Regions from separate parts of the Streptomyces sp. NBC_00846 genome, predicted to be linked through region 1. Evidence: riboswitches for the same ligand, from Rfam matches in the RefSeq annotation. Region 1 holds a riboswitch; each other region holds the start of a gene.
The links. A riboswitch is a leader RNA that binds a small molecule or an ion and turns the genes downstream of it on or off. The one in region 1 is predicted to bind cobalamin.

Region 1 (5,706 bases):
GCACGACGTGTGCGCACCACCTACGGACAGTCGACCGGCTACTACTGAAACAAGTTCTGGTTACAGTGGGCGCGACGTACCACAACTGCACGCCGCCGAGAGAGAGATGGGGCCCCATGACACAGGTGACCGCGCAGGTGACCGACCACGGCGGGGGCGTGCACAGCATCAAGGTCCCCATCCCGGACAATCCACTCGGCCACACCCTCGTGCACGTCCTCGACACCGATCGCGGGCCGGTCCTGATCGACACGGGTTGGGACGATCCGGAGGCGTGGGACACGCTCACCGCCGGGCTCGACGCCGTCGGGACGGGTGTCGGTGACATCCACGGGGTGGTCATCACCCACCACCACCCCGATCACCACGGGCTGTCCGGGCAGGTCCGTGAGGCGTCCGGGGCCTGGATCGCCATGCACGCGGCGGACGCGGCGATCGTGCGCCGGACCCGGGAGTCGGAACCGGGTACCTGGCTGAAGTACCTGGTGGCGAAGCTCACCACGGTCGGTGCGCCCGAGGAGCATCTCGCGCCGTTGCGGGCCGCCGCGGCGGACGGGGGCCGGATGCGGACCCTGCCGGGGCTGCGGGCCGCGCTTCCGGACCGGGAGATCGTCCCCGGGGAGCTTCTCGATCTGGCGGGGCGCACGCTGCGGGCCATCTGGACGCCGGGGCACACGCCCGGCCATGTCTGTCTGCATCTGGAGGAGGAGCATCCGGGCAATCTGCCGGGGCGGGGGAGGCTCTTCTCGGGCGATCATCTGCTGCCGGGGATCAGCCCGCACATCGGGCTGTACGAGGACCCGGACGACACGACGGTCACCGACCCCCTCGGCGACTACCTCGACTCGCTGGAGCGCATCGGCGGGCTCGGGGCCGCGGAGGTGCTGCCCGCCCATCAGTACGCGTTCGCGGATTCCGCGGGGCGCGTACGGGAACTCCTGGACCACCACGAGGACCGGCTGACCGGGCTGCTCGCGCTGCTGGCCACACCGCTGACTCCGTGGGAGCTGGCCGAGCGGATGGAGTGGAACCGGCCCTGGGAGCAGATCCCGCACGGTTCGCGGAACATCGCCGTCTCGGAGGCCGAGGCGCATCTGCGGCGGCTGGTGAAGCTGGGTCGCGCGGAGGCGGTGGCGGGGAGCGAGCCGGTGACGTACATCGCGGTGTGACCACCCGGCTACGGCGGCAGCGGGCCCGCGCCGCCACCGGCCCGGAGTCCGTCCGGAGCCGCCCGGTAGAGTGTGCGAGTCGTCATCATGCCCGTTCAGGGGGAAGCCGGTGCAAATCCGGCACTGACCACGCAGCCGTGAACCGTCGTCCAGGACGGTGAGTCGGAATGCCCTGTCCGCGGTCGTGACCGGCTCGCGGCCACCGGAACCCCGGTGGTCGGCACCGTCGAGGTATACGGGGCCGGAGCCTGGTGCGTGAGCGTGCCTGTGCCCGGATCCCCCCGCAGGAGAGGCCCCGCCCGCCATGACCGTACGCCGCAGAGCAGCAACGCTCGCCGCCACCGCCACCGTGCTCTGTGCGGCCGCTGCCCCGGTCGCGATCGCAGCGCCGTCCCCGTCGTCCTCGCCGTCCGCCGCACTGCCGTCCGGGCTGTACGGCACGAAGGACCCCACCTACGACGGTGTCTGGCGGCAGTCGCTGGCCTTCCTCGCCCAGCGGGTAGAGGGCGTCACGCCCGCCGCGAAGGCGGTGGACTGGCTGATCGCCCAGCAGTGCTCCAACGGCGCCTACGCCGCGTACCGGCCCGACGTCTCCCAGCCGTGCACCGACAAGACCATGCTGGACACCAACGCCACCGCGGCCGCCGTCCAGGCGCTCGTCGAGGTGGGCGGGCACCGGGAGACCGTGAACGACTCGGTCCGCTGGCTGAAGTCCGTGCAGAACGAGGACGGCGGCTGGGGCTACGCCGCGGGCGCGGCCAGCGACGCCAACTCCACCTCGCTCGTGATCGGCGCCCTCGCCCGGCAGGGCCAGCGGCTCGGCGACATCACCACCCCCGGCGGCAAGACCCCCTACGACCCGCTGCTGGCGCTCGCGATCCCGTGCGGCGGCAAGGACGGCGGTGCCTTCGCCTACCAGCCCGACAAGGCCGGGAAGCTCGCCGCCAACGCGGACGCCACCGCGGCCGCCGTGCTCGGCACGATGGGCAAGGCCCTGGCCGTCGGGAACAACACCTCCTCCAAGGCGCCCAGCTGCCACCCCGGCTCCGGTCTCACGCCCGAGCAGGCCGCCCAGAACGGCGCCCACTTCCTTGCAGGTGCCCTCGCCACCAGCGGTCACCTCGACCTGGCGCCGATGCCCGGCGCCGCCGACTCCACCCCGCAGCCCGACTTCGGCAACACCGCGGACGCGGTCGTCGCGCTGTCCGCCGCGGGCCACCAGGACGAGACCGCCAAGGCCATGACCTGGCTGAAGAAGAACTCCGGGTCCTGGGCCGAGCAGGGCGGCCCGGCCGCCTACGCGCAGCTGATCCTGGCCGCGCACGCGGCCGGCGCCGACGCCCGCCACTTCGGCGGCGTCAACCTCGTCGACCGGCTGAACGCGACCGGCCCCGCGCCCGCGGCGATCACGACGCCCGACCCGACCGCCGACACCGGGTACGTGGCGACGGAGAAGGACGAGGTCCACAGCGGCGACGACGTGATCGGCGGTGTGTGGTGGTACGTCGGCATCGGTCTCGTCGTCGGTGCGGGCGCCGGCTTCCTGATCAGCGGCCGCCGGAAGAACCGGCAGCTGTGAGGCGGGCGGGAAGGACCGCCGCTCTCCTGGTGGTCCTGAGCGCCGTCCTGGCCGTGCTCGGCGCGGGGACGGCCCAGGCGGCGGGCTACCGGTACTGGTCGTTCTGGGAGGGCTCCGGCACCGGCTGGACGTACGCCACCCAGGGCCCGTCCCTGGTCCGGCCGGACGACGGCGCGGTGCAGGGCTTCCGCTTCGCCGTGAGCAAGGACTCCCAGGACGCGGCGAAACCGCGCCACTCCCCCGACTTCGCGAAGATCTGCGCGGGCACCCCGGCCAAGGACGGCAGTAAGCGGGTCGCGCTGGTCATCGATCCGGGCACCGCGGCGGACGCCCCGGCCGGCGAGACGCCGCCCGCGTCGCGTACCGCGTGCGCACAGGTCGCCCCGGACGCCAGCACCGCGGAGGCGCTCGCCTCGGTGGCCAAGCCGCTGCGCTACAGCAGCGCCGCGCTGCTCTGCGCCATATCCGGGTATCCCGGCTCCGGCTGCGGCGAACAGGTCTCGGGCGACGGGCACGGGACGCCTGCCGCCTCCGGATCCGCGGCTCCCGCCGAGTCCGCCAGGTCCTCCGCTTCCGCCGCCGGCGGCTCCAGCGCCTCCGGTGGATCCGGCGACTCCGGTGGCGGTCCGTCCGTCGGGGTGCTCGTCGGTGTCGGCGCCGTACTCGTCCTCGGCATAGCCGCGGTCGTACAGGCCCGCCGCCGCGGATGACCGCCCCGACCACCGGCCCGGTCCGGCCGCGCCGCCCGCTGCGCGCCCCCGGGGCGACCCGTAGCAACGCGCTGCCCGCCGGGGCCTGGTGGCTGTGGGCGCTCGGCCTCGCCACCGCCGCGTCCCGGACCACCAATCCGCTGCTGCTCGGACTGCTGGTGGCGGTGGCGGGCTATGTGGTCGCGGCGCGGCGTACGGACGCGCCGTGGGCCCGTTCGTACGGGGCCTTCATCAAGATCGGGCTGTTCGTCGTCGGTGTGCGGCTGGTCTTCTCCGTCTTCCTCGGTTCGCCGATCCCCGGCACGCATCCGCTGTTCACCCTCCCCGAAGTGCCGCTGCCCGACTGGGCGAAGGGGGTCAGGATCGGTGGCCGGGTCACCGCCGAGCAGCTGCTCTTCGCGCTGTACGACGGGGCGAAGCTGGCGACCCTGCTGATCTGCGTCGGCGCGGCGAACTCGCTCGCCAACCCGGCCCGGCTGCTGAAGTCGCTGCCGGGTGCGCTGTACGAGGCGGGGGTCGCCGTCGTCGTCGCGATGACGTTCGCGCCGAACATGGTCGCCGATGTGGTGCGGCTGCGCACCGCACGGCGGCTGCGGGGCCGCCCGACGGGCGGTATCAAGGCGGTCCTCCAGATCGGACTGCCGGTCCTGGAGGGCGCGTTGGAGCGGTCCGTCGCGGTGGCGGCCTCGATGGACGCGCGCGGATACGGGCGCAGCGCCCAGGTCCCGCCCGCCGTCCGGCACACCACGAACGTCCTCACGCTCGGCGGGCTGCTCGGGGTGTGCGCGGGTACGTACGGGCTGCTGGCCGCGCAGGGCGCGGTGTACGGCCTGCCGCTGCTCGTCGCCGGGCTGGTGGCCGCGCTGGCCGGACTGCGGCTCGGCGGGGCCCGCTCGGTCCGTACCCGCTACCGGCCCGACCGGTGGGGTGCGCGGGCCTGGCTGGTGGCGGGTTCGGGGGTCGCCGTGGCCGTGGCGATGATCTGGGCGGGCGGTGTCGACGCGGAGGCGCTGCGCCCCGGCGTCGTGCCGCTGACCGCGCCGGTGCTTCCGCTGTGGCCCGCGGCCGCGGTGCTGATCGGGCTGCTGCCCGCGGTGGTGGCGCCCGTGCCGCCGTCGCCGGGCGCCCCGCGTTCCAAGGAGATCGAGTGATCCGGTTCGAGCAGGTCTCGGTGCAGTACGAGGGGACGGAGCGGCCCACCCTCTGCGGGGTCGATCTGACCGTGCCCGAGGGCGAGTTGGTGCTGCTCGTCGGCCCGTCCGGGGTCGGCAAGTCGACGCTGCTGGGCGCCGTTTCCGGTCTCGTGCCGCACTTCACCGGCGGTACGCTGCGCGGCCGGGTCACGATCGACGGGCGCGACACCCGTACCCACAAACCACGTGAACTCGCCGATCTGGTCGGCACGGTGGGCCAGGACCCGCTGTCCCACTTCGTCACCGACACGGTCGAGGACGAGCTGGCGTACGGGATGGAGTCGCTGGGGCTGGCTCCCGGCGTGATGCGGCGGCGGGTCGAGGAGACCCTCGATCTGCTGGGTCTGGCCGGGCTGCGCGACCGGCCGATCGCCACGCTCTCGGGCGGCCAGCAGCAGCGGGTCGCGATCGGCTCGGTCCTCACCCCGCACCCGAAGGTCCTGGTCCTCGACGAGCCGACGTCCGCGCTGGACCCGGCGGCGGCCGAGGAGGTCCTCGCCGTGCTGCAGCGGCTGGTGCACGACCTGGGCACGACGGTCCTGATGGCGGAGCACCGGCTGGAGCGGGTGGTGCAGTACGCGGACCAGGTCGTCCTGCTGCCGTCGCCGGGCGCCGCCCCGGTCATGGGAGCGCCCGCGGACATCATGGCCGTCTCCCCGGTCCACCCGCCGGTCGTCGCACTGGGGCGGCTGGCGGGCTGGGAACCCCTGCCGCTCTCGGTCCGCGACGCCCGACGCCGGGCGTCGGACCTGCGCGAGCGGCTGGCGCGGGCACAGCTGCCCGCCCCGTCACCCGTGCCGGCCGGGGCGGCCGTGGCCCCGCTGCCCTCCGCCCCCGCCACCACCCGCGTACGGCGCGGTGTGCTCGCCCGGCTGCTGGGCCGCGGCGCACCCACCACCACCACTTCCGAGCCGGTCGTCGTGGATGCCCCGGCGCGGGTCGAGCGGCTCGGCGTACGGCGCGGGCGCGTCGAGGCGCTGCGCCGGGTGACGCTCGCCGTCGCGGCCGGCGAGACCGTCGCGCTGATGGGCCGCAACGGTGCGGGCAAATCCACC
Region 2 (5,706 bases), 3.1 Mb from region 1:
GCGTCGGGCGTCGAGGCCTGCTGTACGGGAATGGGGGCGGTGGCCGCGGCCCGGCCGGAGGCGGCGCGGGCGATCCGGGTCGCCGGGCGCGAGCGCAGGTAGTACGTCGTCTTCAGCCCCTGCTTCCAGGCGTACGCGTACATCGAGGAGAGCTTGCCGATCGTCGGCGTCTCCAGGAACAGGTTCAGCGACTGGCTCTGGTCGAGGAACGGCGTACGGGCCGCCGCCATGTCGATCAGTCCGCGCTGCGGGATCTCCCACGCCGTGCGGTACAGCGCCCGCACCTCCTCCGGGATCCAGGCGAAGCCCTGCACCGAGCCGCTCGCCTCGCGCAGCGCCTCACGGGTCCGCGCGTCCCACACCCCGAGCTGTTTCAGCTCCTCCACCAGATACGCGTTGACCTGGAGGAACTCACCGCTGAGCGTCTCGCGCTTGAAGAGGTTGGAGACCTGCGGCTCGATGCACTCGTACACACCCGCGATCGAGGCGATCGTCGCCGTCGGCGCGATGGCGAGCAGCAGCGAGTTGCGCATCCCGGTCTTCGCGATCCGGGCGCGCAGCGCCTCCCAGCGCTCCGGCCAGTTCAGCTCGGTGTCGTAGTGGTCCGGGTGCAGCACCCCGCGCGCGGCCCGCGTCTCCGACCAGGCAGGCAGCGGGCCGGACCGCTCGGCGAGATCGCAGGACGCCTCGTACGCCGCGAGCATGATCCGCTCGGAGATCTTCGTGGAGAGCGCACGGGCCTCGGGGGAGTCGAACGGCAGCCGCAGCTGGAAGAAGACGTCCTGGAGACCCATCGCGCCCAGACCGACCGGGCGCCACTTCGCGTTGGAGCGGCCGGCCTGCTCGGTCGGGTAGAAGTTGATGTCGACGACCCGGTCAAGGAAGGTCACGGCGGTACGGACGGTGGCGTCCAGCCGCTCCCAGTCGATGGAACCGTCGGCGACGAACGCGCCGAGGTTGACCGAACCCAGGTTGCAGACGGCCGTCTCGGCGTCGTCGGTGACTTCGAGGATCTCGGTGCACAGATTCGACGAGTGGACGACGCGGCCCGGCTCGGCGGTCTGGTTCGCGGTCCGGTTGGAGGCGTCCTTGAACGTCATCCAGCCCTGGCCCGTCTGCGCCAGGGTCCGCATCATCCGGCCGTACAGCTCGCGGGCCGGCATCGACTTGCGGGCCAGCCCCTTGGCCTCGGCGGCCCGGTACACGGCGTCGAACGCGTCGCCCCACAGGTCGACCAGCTCGGGGACGTCGGCGGGCGAGAACAGCGACCAGTCGCCGTCCGCGTCGACCCGGCGCATGAACTCGTCCGGGATCCAGTGCGCCAGGTTGAGGTTGTGCGTACGCCGCTGGTCCTCGCCCGTGTTGTCGCGCAGCTCCAGGAACTCCTCGATGTCCGCGTGCCAGGTCTCCAGGTAGACGGCGGCGGCGCCCTTGCGACGGCCGCCCTGGTTGACCGCGGCGACGGACGCGTCGAGCGTCTTCAGGAACGGCACGATGCCGTTGGAGTGCCCGTTGGTGCCACGGATCAGCGAGCCGCGGGCGCGGATGCGGGAGTACGAGAGACCGATGCCGCCCGCGTGCTTCGAGAGCCGCGCCACCTGGTGGTAGCGGTCGTAGATCGAGTCGAGTTCGTCGAGCGGGGAGTCCAGCAGGTAGCAGGAGGACATCTGCGGGTGCCGGGTGCCGGAGTTGAACAGGGTCGGCGAGGACGGCAGATAGTCGAGCCGGCTCATCAGCCCGTACAGCGACGCCACTTCGTCCAGGGCGCGCTGCCCCGCTTCTGAACCGAGTGCAGTGTTCTCAGCGAGCCCGGACGCGACCCGCAGCATGAAGTGCTGGGGCGTCTCGATGACCTGGCGGGTGTGCGGGTGGCGCAGCAGATAGCGGCTGTGCAGGGTCCGCAGCCCGAAGTAGCCGAAGCGGTCGTCGGCGCCGGCGGCCAGCGAACGCTCCACCAGCGCGTCGAGGGCGGCCGCGTGCAGCGCGACGAACTCGGCGGTGCGGTCCGCGATCAGGCCCTCGCGGTGTCCGACGGCGATCGAGGCGGAGAAGGAGACGGCGCCCTGGCCGGCCGCCTCGTCGGCGATGGCGAGGGTCAGGAGCCGGGCGGCGAGCCGGGAGTAGGCGGGGTCCTCGGAGATCAGCCCCGCGGCGGCCTCGGTGGCCAGCGCGCGCAGTTCGGCCTCGTCCGCCCGGGCGCTGCGGCCGCGCAGCGCGGCGGCGGCGACGCGACCGGGGTCGGTGTCGGGCAGATCGACGGTGAGGCCGGTCAGGGTCCGCAGCAGCGCGGTTCCCGGTCCGTCGTGTGCGGTTGCCTCGGACTCGGCCGCTTCGGACGCGGCGACTGAAGCCGGATCGGCTGGCGCGATGGTCACGTGGTGCTCTCCCTCGCTCGGCTCGGGGCCGGCGGGGAACGGGGCAGCCGGACAGAGGCGGGCCCGGGTCGGGGCAGCACTCCGCACGGCGTCCACCGGCCCAACCGCGAGGCCCGGACGTCTGGCATCCGGTTCGGTCGAGCCGGATGAACTGTCGGCAGGTCCTCGGACTTACTCGGGGGTGCGCAAAAGCGCACCGAACATACCGTTGCGGGACAGTTCCGGATTCGCACCGGATTCCCCTGCGGCGACAGCGAGCATGAGCATACATGTGGGGGCCGTCCGCTGAGGCAGCCCCCACATGTTGTGTCGCGCAACATAACTCGGGGCGCGCGTACGGCCCGCCGCCGAGCGCACGGACGGCCCGTCGCGCCCCGCTGGAGGGGGCTCGACGGGCCGTCGTACGGCTGTGGGAGCGGCCGTCAGCGGCCGCCGCCCGGCGCCCCTGCCGCGGCCGGCGGGAGCTCCACCTGGACGCCCTTGTCGCCCGCGTCGGCCGTGTAGTCGGCCGGCGAGGTCTCGTCGATCCCGGCGGGTGCCTTCACGGCGTTCAGGACGAAGGTGAGCACCACCGTCACCACCACGTTCAGCACGAACGCCGTGAGACCGATGTAGCCGATCTCGCCGATGCCCGGGATCTCCTTGGACGACCCGCCGAAGTGCGCCTGGGTCGGGCTGGCGACGCCGTACGCGGCCACCGTCCCGTACACCATGCCGACCGCCCAGCCCGCGAGCAGCGCCCAGCGGTGGAACCAGCGGGTGAACAGGCCGCCGACCAGGGCCGGCATCGTCTGGAGGATCCAGATCCCGCCGAGCAGCTGGAAGTTGATCGCGACCGTCTTGTCCATGGTGAGGACGAAGGCGAGCGCGCCGACCTTCACCAGTAGCGACACCAGCTTGGAGACCTTGGTCTCCTGCTCCGGGGTCGCGTCCGGCTTCAGGAAGTCCTTGTAGATGTTGCGGGTGAAGAGGTTCGCCGCGGCGATCGACATGATCGCGGCGGGCACCAGCGCGCCGATGCCGATGGCGGCGAACGCGACACCCGCGAACCAGTCCGGGAACATGGTCTCGAACAGCTGCGGGATGGCCAACTGGCCGTTGTCGACCTTGATTCCGGCGGCGATCGCCATGAAGCCGAGCAACGCCAGCAGGCCCAGCATCAGCGAGTACAGCGGCAGGATCGTGGTGTTGCGCCGGATCACATTGCGGCTGCGGCTGGAGAGCGTCGCCGTGATCGAGTGCGGATACATGAACAGCGCCAGCGCCGAGCCCAACGCCAGGGTGGCGTAACCCCATTGACCCGCCTCGCCCGGCGCGAGCGCGCCGCGCGGCTTGCCGGTCGCCGGATTGGTCTGCGAGAACGCCTCGCCCGCCTTGGCGAAGATGTTGTCGAAGCCGCCGAGCTTGATCGGGATGTAGATGATCGCCACCACGATGACCAGATAGATCAGTCCGTCCTTGACGAACGCGATCAGCGCGGGTGCCCGCAGACCGGACGAGTAGGTGTACGCGGCGAGCACCGCGAACGCGATCAGCAGCGGCAGGTCCTTGACGAACCAGTGGGTGTTCTCGCCGCCGCCGACGCCCATCACGTCCAGCACCGCCTGGATACCGACGAGTTGGAGCGCGATGTACGGCATCGTGGCGAGGATGCCCGTGACGGCGACCGCCAGCGACAGTCCCTTCGAGCCGAAGCGGCCGCGGACGAAGTCCGAGGTGGTCACGTAGCCGTGCTTGTGCGAGACCGACCAGAGCCGCGGCAGGAAGGTGAAGATCAGCGGGTACACGAGGATCGTGTACGGCACGGCGAAGAAGCCGGCCGCGCCCGCCGCGTAGATCGCCGCGGGCACGGCGACGAAGGTGTACGCGGTGTACAGGTCGCCGCCGAGCAGGAACCAGGTGACCCAGGTGCCGAACGACCGTCCGCCCAGGCCCCATTCGTCGAGGCTGGCCTCGTTCTCGGCCTTTCGCCAGTGTGCCGCGAGGAAGCCCATGACCGTGACGGCCACGAAGAAGAAGATGAAGACGCCGAGCGCGACGCCGTTCACGCCGTCCTTCATGCCGACGCACCCCCCTTGCGGGCGCGCTGGTCACGCTGCCACAGCTTGTACGCGATCATCGTGAGCGCGGTGGAGATCAGCACCCAGAGCATCTGGTACCAGTAGAAGAACGGAATGCCGATGAAGGTGGGGTCCACCTTCGCGTACGAACTCACCCAGAGCATCGCCACGAACGGCGCGATGAGGCAGAGGGCGATGATCACCCGTACCGGTGTGACGGTCGGTGGTTTTCCTTCTGGATCTGCTGGCATGCGGCGACTCCGTCCCCTCGCTGATCACCTGGTGTAATGCGCAGGAAATCTAGGGGAGGCTTCCGGCCACCGTCACCCCCTGTCCGCATTGCGGTCCGGCAACGGTCCCGCGGGTGGGCGCGAATGTTCGGAATATTGTCAAACGTACGAGAGTTGGGCCGGACCAGGACGTGCGAACGGCCCCCGTGGTGTCCACGGGGGCCGACGCGGCTGTGCGTACGGGGTGCGGTGACCGGGAGCAGTCGGTCGCCGCGGCAGGTTCAGTCCGTCGGCCGCTTCAGGCGGGCCACGAACTTGTACCGGTCGCCGCGGTAGACCGAGCGCACCCACTCCACCGGCTCGCCCCGGCCGTCGAGCGAGTGCCGGGACAGCATCAGCATCGGCAGGCCCACATCCGTACCGAGCAGGCCGGCTTCGCGCGGGGTGGCGAGCGAGGTCTCGATGGTCTCCTCGGCCTCGGCCAGCCGGACGTCGTACACCTCGGCCAGCGCGGTGTAGAGGGAGGCGTACTTCACCAGTGAACGGCGCAGCGCCGGGAAGCGTTTGGCTGAGAGGTGCGTGGTCTCGATCGCCATCGGCTCCCCGCTGGCCAGCCGCAGCCGCTCGATCCGCAGCACCCGGCCGCCGGCCGAGATATCCAGCAGCCCGGCGAGCGTGTCATCGGCCGTGACATAGCCGATGTCCAGCAACTGGGACGTCGGTTCCAGCCCCTGGGCGCGCATGTCCTCGGTGTACGAGGTGAGTTGCAGGGCCTGCGAGACCTTCGGCTTGGCCACGAAGGTGCCCTTGCCCTGGATGCGCTCCAGCCGGCCCTCGACGACCAGCTCCTGGAGCGCCTGGCGCACGGTCGTGCGCGAGGTGTCGAACTCGGCGGCCAGGGTCCGCTCCGGGGGCACGGGGGTGCCCGGCGGCATGGTGTCCGTCATGTCGAGGAGATGTCGCTTCAGCCGGTAGTACTTCGGTACGCGCGCCGTCCGCGTGGCCGCGCCCGTCCCGTTCTCCGTACTGCCCCCGTCGGCA
Region 3 (5,706 bases), 1.7 Mb from region 1:
CGGTCCAGCCGACCCCGCTGAGCGAGCCGAGCAGCCAGAACAGCACCCCACGGGTCTGCTCGGCATCGGCGGAAGTCATCACCACGAAGGAGGTGAGCGCGGAGAACAGCTGCATGGCGGCCACACCGGAGAGAACGACCCGGTCGGTCGTGCCGCCCAGGGTGTGGCTCAGCAGCAGAACCAGGGCGAACGAGCACAGTGCGCCGATGAACGCGCCGGCCGAGAGCGACACCACTCCCCCACCGGCCCCGAGGACGACGACCACGACCGCGCCGGTCGACGCACCGGAGGAGACGCCGAGGACGAACGGGTCGGCGAGCGGGTTGCGGAGCAGGGACTGCATGACGGTGCCGCACACCGCGAGCCCGGCGCCGCACACCGCTGCGAGCAGGGTGCGCGGCATGCGCAGGTTCCAGATGATGCCGTCCCGGATCGGGGTGAGCCGCGTCCGGCCCCAGCCGAGGTGGGCGGCCACCGTGGACCAGACGTCGGCGACGGAGATTCGGGCGGGGCCGATGGTGACGGCGACCGCGACGGACAGCACGAGCAGCGCGACGCCGCAGGCCCACAGGATCCCGCCACGCAGCTTCCGTACACCGTCCCCGCCACGCAGCTTTCGTGTCTCGTCCCCGCCGCGCAGCTTCCGTACACCGTCCCCGCCGCGCAGCTTTCGTGTCTCGTCCCCGCCGCGCAGCTTCCGTACACCGTCCCCGCCGCGCGCGGTCGGTTCGCAGGCGCGTCGCTCGTCCGCCGCCGTGGTCCGCCCGGTGTCCGTCACCCCGCGAGCCCGAACGTGCGCAGCCCGGCGGCGACGCGTTCCACACCCTCGACCGTCCGGATGGACGGGTTCATGGCCTGGCCGCTCAGCAGGATGTACCGCTTGTGCCTGACGGCGTCCATGTTCTTCGTGACGGGGTTGGACTCCAGGAATTCGATCTTCTTCGTGGCGCTCTCGGCGGTCTGTGCCTTGCGGGTCAGATCGCCGATGACCAGGACGTCGGGGTTGCGGTCGGCAACGGTCTCCCAGCTGATCTGCGGCCATTCCTCGTGTGTGTCGTCGAAGACGTTCTTCGCGCCGAGTTCCCCGGTGATGATGCCGGGTGCTCCGCAACAGCCGGCCAGGTAAGGGGCCTTGGAGTCGGAGAACCAGTAGAGGAGGGTGGCACCCGAGGCGTCGATGGACCCGGTCGCCTTCTGCACCCGGGCCCGCAGCCGCGCCACGAGCGTGTCGCCGCGCTCCTGCACGCCGAACACCCTTGCCAGGTCGCGCACTTCGCCGTAGACGCTGTCCATGGTCAGTGGCTCGGTACGGGCTCCGTCGCCGCCGCCGCTGTTGTCCTTGCCGGTGCAGTCGGCGGGCGAGACGTAGGTGGGTACGCCGAGTTCCTCGAACTGTTCGCGGGGGGCGACGCCACCCTTGGCGAGGGTCGATTCGAACGACGCGCTGATGAAGTCGGGCTCCTGGTCGAGGACCTTCTCCGACGAGGGCCGGTTGTCGGCGATCCTGGGGACCTCGGCATTGGCCTTCTCCAGGCCCTTCATCACCGGGTCGGTCCAGGTCGCAGTGGCGGCCAGCCGGTCGGCGAGGCCGAGCGACAGCAGGATCTCCGTCGACCCCTGGTCGACGGAGACGGCGCGGCGCGGCGGGGATTCGACGGTGACGGTGCGTCCGCAGTTCTTCAGCGTCACGGGATATCCGTCGGCGGAGCCGGACTTCGCGGCGGAGTTGCTCGTTCCGCCGCCGCAGGCGGTCAGCAGGACGAGTCCCGCCGTGAGCAGGGCGATGGTGCGGACGGGGCTGGCTATGGACGGCACGGAGTCCCTCTGCGTCTCTGGGCCCATGCGCGGAGCCCGTTGTACGGAGTTCTGCGCCCGGTAGCGGGTCGCAGCCGCCAGCAGGTCTTCGGACTCGGGTTCTGTCGGACGGGACGCCTTCCCAGGACACCCGAGGGTGGTTCCCAGTGGCCGTGGCCCCGCCCGTCCCCCTCACCGCTGCGCGTCAGTTCCGGATTCTCACCGGATTCCCTGACCCCTACGTGGAGTTCGACTGGCCCTGGCAAGCTATCACGCGCATCTGCGCAGTTCATGGGCGGTGTGGCCGGTGGTACGCCGGGCTGTGCTCCCCGTCGCACCACCTGCCTGATGCCTACGGACGCTGTAGAGCGATCACGGCGTTGTGTCCGCCGAAGCCGAAGGAGTGGCTGACGGCGCGCCGGACGGGCAGCCGCAGCGGTTCTTCGGTGACGCAGTTGATGTCGAACTCGGGTGCCGGGGCGTCCAGGTTGGCGATCGGCGGTACGACTCCGCGCTGGAGCGTGAGGACGGTCAGTCCGGCCTCGATCGCTCCGGCCGCCCCCATGCAGTGCCCCAGTACGCCCTTCGGGGCGGTGACGGGCGGCCGGTGCGGGTAGACCCGGCCGATGAGGGCGGCCTCGGTGGCGTCGTTGATGAGTGTCGCCGTGCCGTGCGCGTTGACGTGCTCGACGTCCTCGGCCGCCCAGCCCGCGCCGCGCAGCGCGGCCTCGACCGCCGCCTGGGCGACCGCGCCGGACGGGTGCGGGCTGGTGGGGTGGTGGGCGTCGGTGGTGGCGCCGGTGCCCGCGAGCAGCGCCCGGGCTCCGGCGCCCCGGGCCGCGGCGTCGGCCGCCCGTTCCAGCACCATGACGGCGGCGCCCTCGCCCATGACCAGCCCGGCACGGTCGGCCGCGAAGGGCCGGCACCGCCTGGCCGGGTCGCCGTGCGCCCGGGCCGCGGCTCCGGACCGGGCGAACCCCGCCATGGCGGCCGGGTAGACGATCGACTCGGTGGCTCCGGCGATCGCGATGTCGCACTGCCCGGTGACCAGGAGATCGCGGGCGACGGACAGGGCGGTGACACCGGACGAACACGCGGTGCAGGGTGCCATGCTGGGACCGGTGGCCCGCAACTGGATCGCGATCTCGGCCGCCGGCATGTTCGGGATGGTGAGCAGGATGCCCGACGGCGAGACGGCGTCCGGTCCGTGCCGGTCGAGTACGACGGCCTGCTCGGTCAGCGAGGCGGAGCCCCCGCTGCTGGTGCCGACGACCACCGCGACCCTGCTGCCCTCCCACCGCGCCGGGTCGAGTCCGGCGTCGGCGACCGCCTCCCGGGCGGCGAGGACGGCGAACTTGACGTACCTCCCCATCCGGAAGGACGTACGGCCGCCGATCGCGGCGTCCAGATCGATCCCGTCGACGGTGCAGGCAAAGTCGATCGCGCACCCTTCGAGTGCCGCGACGGTACGCACCGGCGAGACTCCGGCGCACACACCTTTCCAGGTGGATTCGGTGTCGTTGCCGACCGGGGTGATCATTCCCAGGCCGGTGACTGCAACGGCGGGCCTGTTCATCGGGCGTTGCTCACCGGTGCCGAGCCGCTCACCGGCGTCCCGCGGCCCGCTGTCGCGTCGATGAAGCGCGTGATGTCGGCGAGGGTGGCGTTCTTGGGGAGCCTGTCGAAGTCCCCGTCGGCGCCCGCCGTCTCCCTGATGAGGACGGCGAACTCCGCGACGGCGAGGGAGTCCATCTCCAGGCTGTCCATCGTGGAATCCGGGCGGATCTCGGCGGCGGGCACTTTGAAGGTGTGTGTGAGCACCTCGGTGATCTTGGGATGAATCGTACTCATGAGCTTCCTCTCCATCATTCGGTACGGCTGCCGGGGACGGTGGGGGCGTCATCCCGACGCCGGATCAACTGGGTGGCGTGCCTCCAGTTACGCCTTGTGGCGAACCGATTCGGCACCGTTCTTCCGCGGGGGTCCGCACCACCGGGCCAGGACGGCCGCCGTACCCCAGAAGGCGAGCAGCACGCCCCGGACGCCGAGGGCCCCGGCCGCCTCCCGTACCCGGCCGGTCCGCGGGCCCGTTCCGGTCCTGGTCACGGCCCTCATCGGGGTCCCTGAACCGTCGTCGGGCCGCCGTGCCGCTGCCAGGCGGCCGTCGGGTCGTCGTACGCGTCGACGTAGTCGGCCCCCGCGATGGGCCAGTCGGCGAGCAGTTCCTGCGGCAGCGCGAAGGATTCGACGAGGGCCGGCAGCCGGGGGGCGACGGCGGTGATGAGCTGATCCACGGTCGCGGGCAGCCGGTTGACCTGGTCACCTGTCAGATGACCGGCGGCCAGCAGATCGCCGCTGTTCCTGGCGATCCAGTCGAGCGCGAACAGGCGTTGCAGTGTGATGAGTTGCTCCCGGGCGGGCCCGTCCGGCAGACCGGCCACCGCGTCCGCGTACGCCTCGGCCGCCTGCCGGTGGGCGTGGGCCTCGACGCCGCGCAGGGCGGGCCCGGCCGCGGCGTTCCACCGCCCCAGCGGATCGCCGTGCGGTGCGCGGCCCATCCGCTCCCTGGCCCGGCCGAACCAGATCTCCTCCAGGGCCGCCAGGAGCCCGCCGAGGAACCGTGGGTCGGCGAGATCACCGGACGCTCCGCCGGAAGGGGGTGCGCACCCGGCGGTTTCGGTGGCGAAGAGCATTTCCGCGGCCGCCTTGGCGTGGATGGCCAGGTTGTCGCCCTCGGCAGTGATGGCGCCCTCCACTCCGGTGAGGAGTTCACTCATGCCGTTGTTCTCCAGGAGCGCCTGGGCGCCGCACCGTTCACGGCATTCGACGATCACGGACCTGGCCCGCCAGGTGATCCATGCCTTGGCCACGGCGACCAGCCGCTCCGCCGCCTCCGGGCCCGCGCCCGAGCCGTCCTCCCGCCGCTCCCAGCGGTCCAGGGCCCGGCGGTGCAGCAGGCTCATCGCGAAAACGGTGGCCATGGCCACGGCGAGGGGGCCGTGGTGGCTGCGGTGGGCGATCACCGGTACCGGCCGCGAGCCGCGCGGCCCGGAGATGTACCGGTGGCCGCCGTAGCGCACGGCGACGGCGAGTGTCGCGCGCGCGGAGCCGACCGCGCACGCGCTCATCGAGATCTTCCCGGAGGTGACGCGCCCGATCGACATACGGAGTCGATGCCTCCGGTTGCCGATGGTGCTGCTGAACCCGCCGTCGTCGCCGATGCGTCCGTGGTCCCCGCCGAGCAGCGCGTCGCGCCCCACAAAGACCTGGTCGAAGGAGGTCAGGCAGTGGTCCACCGGGCTCCCCATGCGTGCGGGAAGCCTGCGGACCCGTACACCGGGCAGGGCCCGTACGGCATCGGTGAGCGGTACGAGAAAGAGGAAGACCCCCTGATCCGTCCCGTCGACGAGCAGGCGGGCGGCCACGAGCCCCGTCTTGGGGCCGCCCGCCGTACTGGTGTTGGGCATGAATTTCTGGGCGCCCGCGTGCGGGGTGCGCAGCACGAAACCGTCGCGTGCGCGGTCGTAGGCGGCCACGGTCTCGACGGCCGCCACATCGTTGCCGTGCGCCACCTCCGTACAGAGAAAGGTGCCGATGCTGCGCAGCCGGAGGAAGTCCGACAGATCGCGCCGGGTGTCGCCCTCGTGGTCGAGGAGGGTGCCGAGAAAGAGGTTGTAGTGGATGCCCGCCACCGTGGCGAGTGCCGGATCGACCGGCCCGAGCCATTCGTGCAGGGCCGCGAGGGCGCGTGGGTCGGCGGCGAGCCGGGCGCCGCTGTCGAGGCAGTCGTTGAGGACGCGCAGCCGCTCGTACGTGAGACCCAGGCGCTCACCAGGCGTGCGGCGCTCCGGGCGGCGGAACGGTTCCGTGCTGATCAGCCGTTGCCAGAAGCCGTGCTCGCGGCGGTAGTTG

Region 2: another riboswitch for cobalamin. It lies ahead of OG936_RS23710 (ribonucleoside-diphosphate reductase subunit alpha); the one in region 1 lies ahead of OG936_RS09330 (hypothetical protein).
Region 3: another riboswitch for cobalamin. It lies ahead of OG936_RS01335 (ABC transporter substrate-binding protein); the one in region 1 lies ahead of OG936_RS09330 (hypothetical protein).

What each region holds. Positions count from the first base shown of each region.
Region 1 is NZ_CP108846.1:2,012,731-2,018,436, forward strand. Features, by position in the region: gene OG936_RS09325 (MBL fold metallo-hydrolase) at 117-1,169, shown strand; cobalamin riboswitch at 1,229-1,364, shown strand; gene OG936_RS09330 (hypothetical protein) at 1,474-2,748, shown strand; gene OG936_RS09335 (SCO2322 family protein) at 2,745-3,458, shown strand; gene OG936_RS09340 (energy-coupling factor transporter transmembrane component T) at 3,455-4,609, shown strand; gene OG936_RS09345 (ABC transporter ATP-binding protein) at 4,606-5,706, shown strand, end outside.
Region 2 is NZ_CP108846.1:5,110,446-5,116,151, forward strand. Features, by position in the region: gene OG936_RS23710 (ribonucleoside-diphosphate reductase subunit alpha) at 1-2,375, opposite strand, end outside; cobalamin riboswitch at 2,514-2,649, opposite strand; gene mctP (monocarboxylate uptake permease MctP) at 2,798-4,435, opposite strand; gene OG936_RS23720 (DUF3311 domain-containing protein) at 4,432-4,686, opposite strand; gene OG936_RS23725 (GntR family transcriptional regulator) at 4,947-5,706, opposite strand, start outside.
Region 3 is NZ_CP108846.1:273,735-279,440, forward strand. Features, by position in the region: gene OG936_RS01330 (FecCD family ABC transporter permease) at 1-613, opposite strand, end outside; gene OG936_RS01335 (ABC transporter substrate-binding protein) at 775-1,815, opposite strand; cobalamin riboswitch at 1,877-2,067, opposite strand; gene OG936_RS01340 (beta-ketoacyl-[acyl-carrier-protein] synthase family protein) at 2,147-3,370, opposite strand; gene OG936_RS01345 (acyl carrier protein) at 3,367-3,645, opposite strand; gene OG936_RS01350 (hypothetical protein) at 3,733-3,900, opposite strand; gene OG936_RS01355 (acyl-CoA dehydrogenase) at 3,906-5,706, opposite strand, start outside.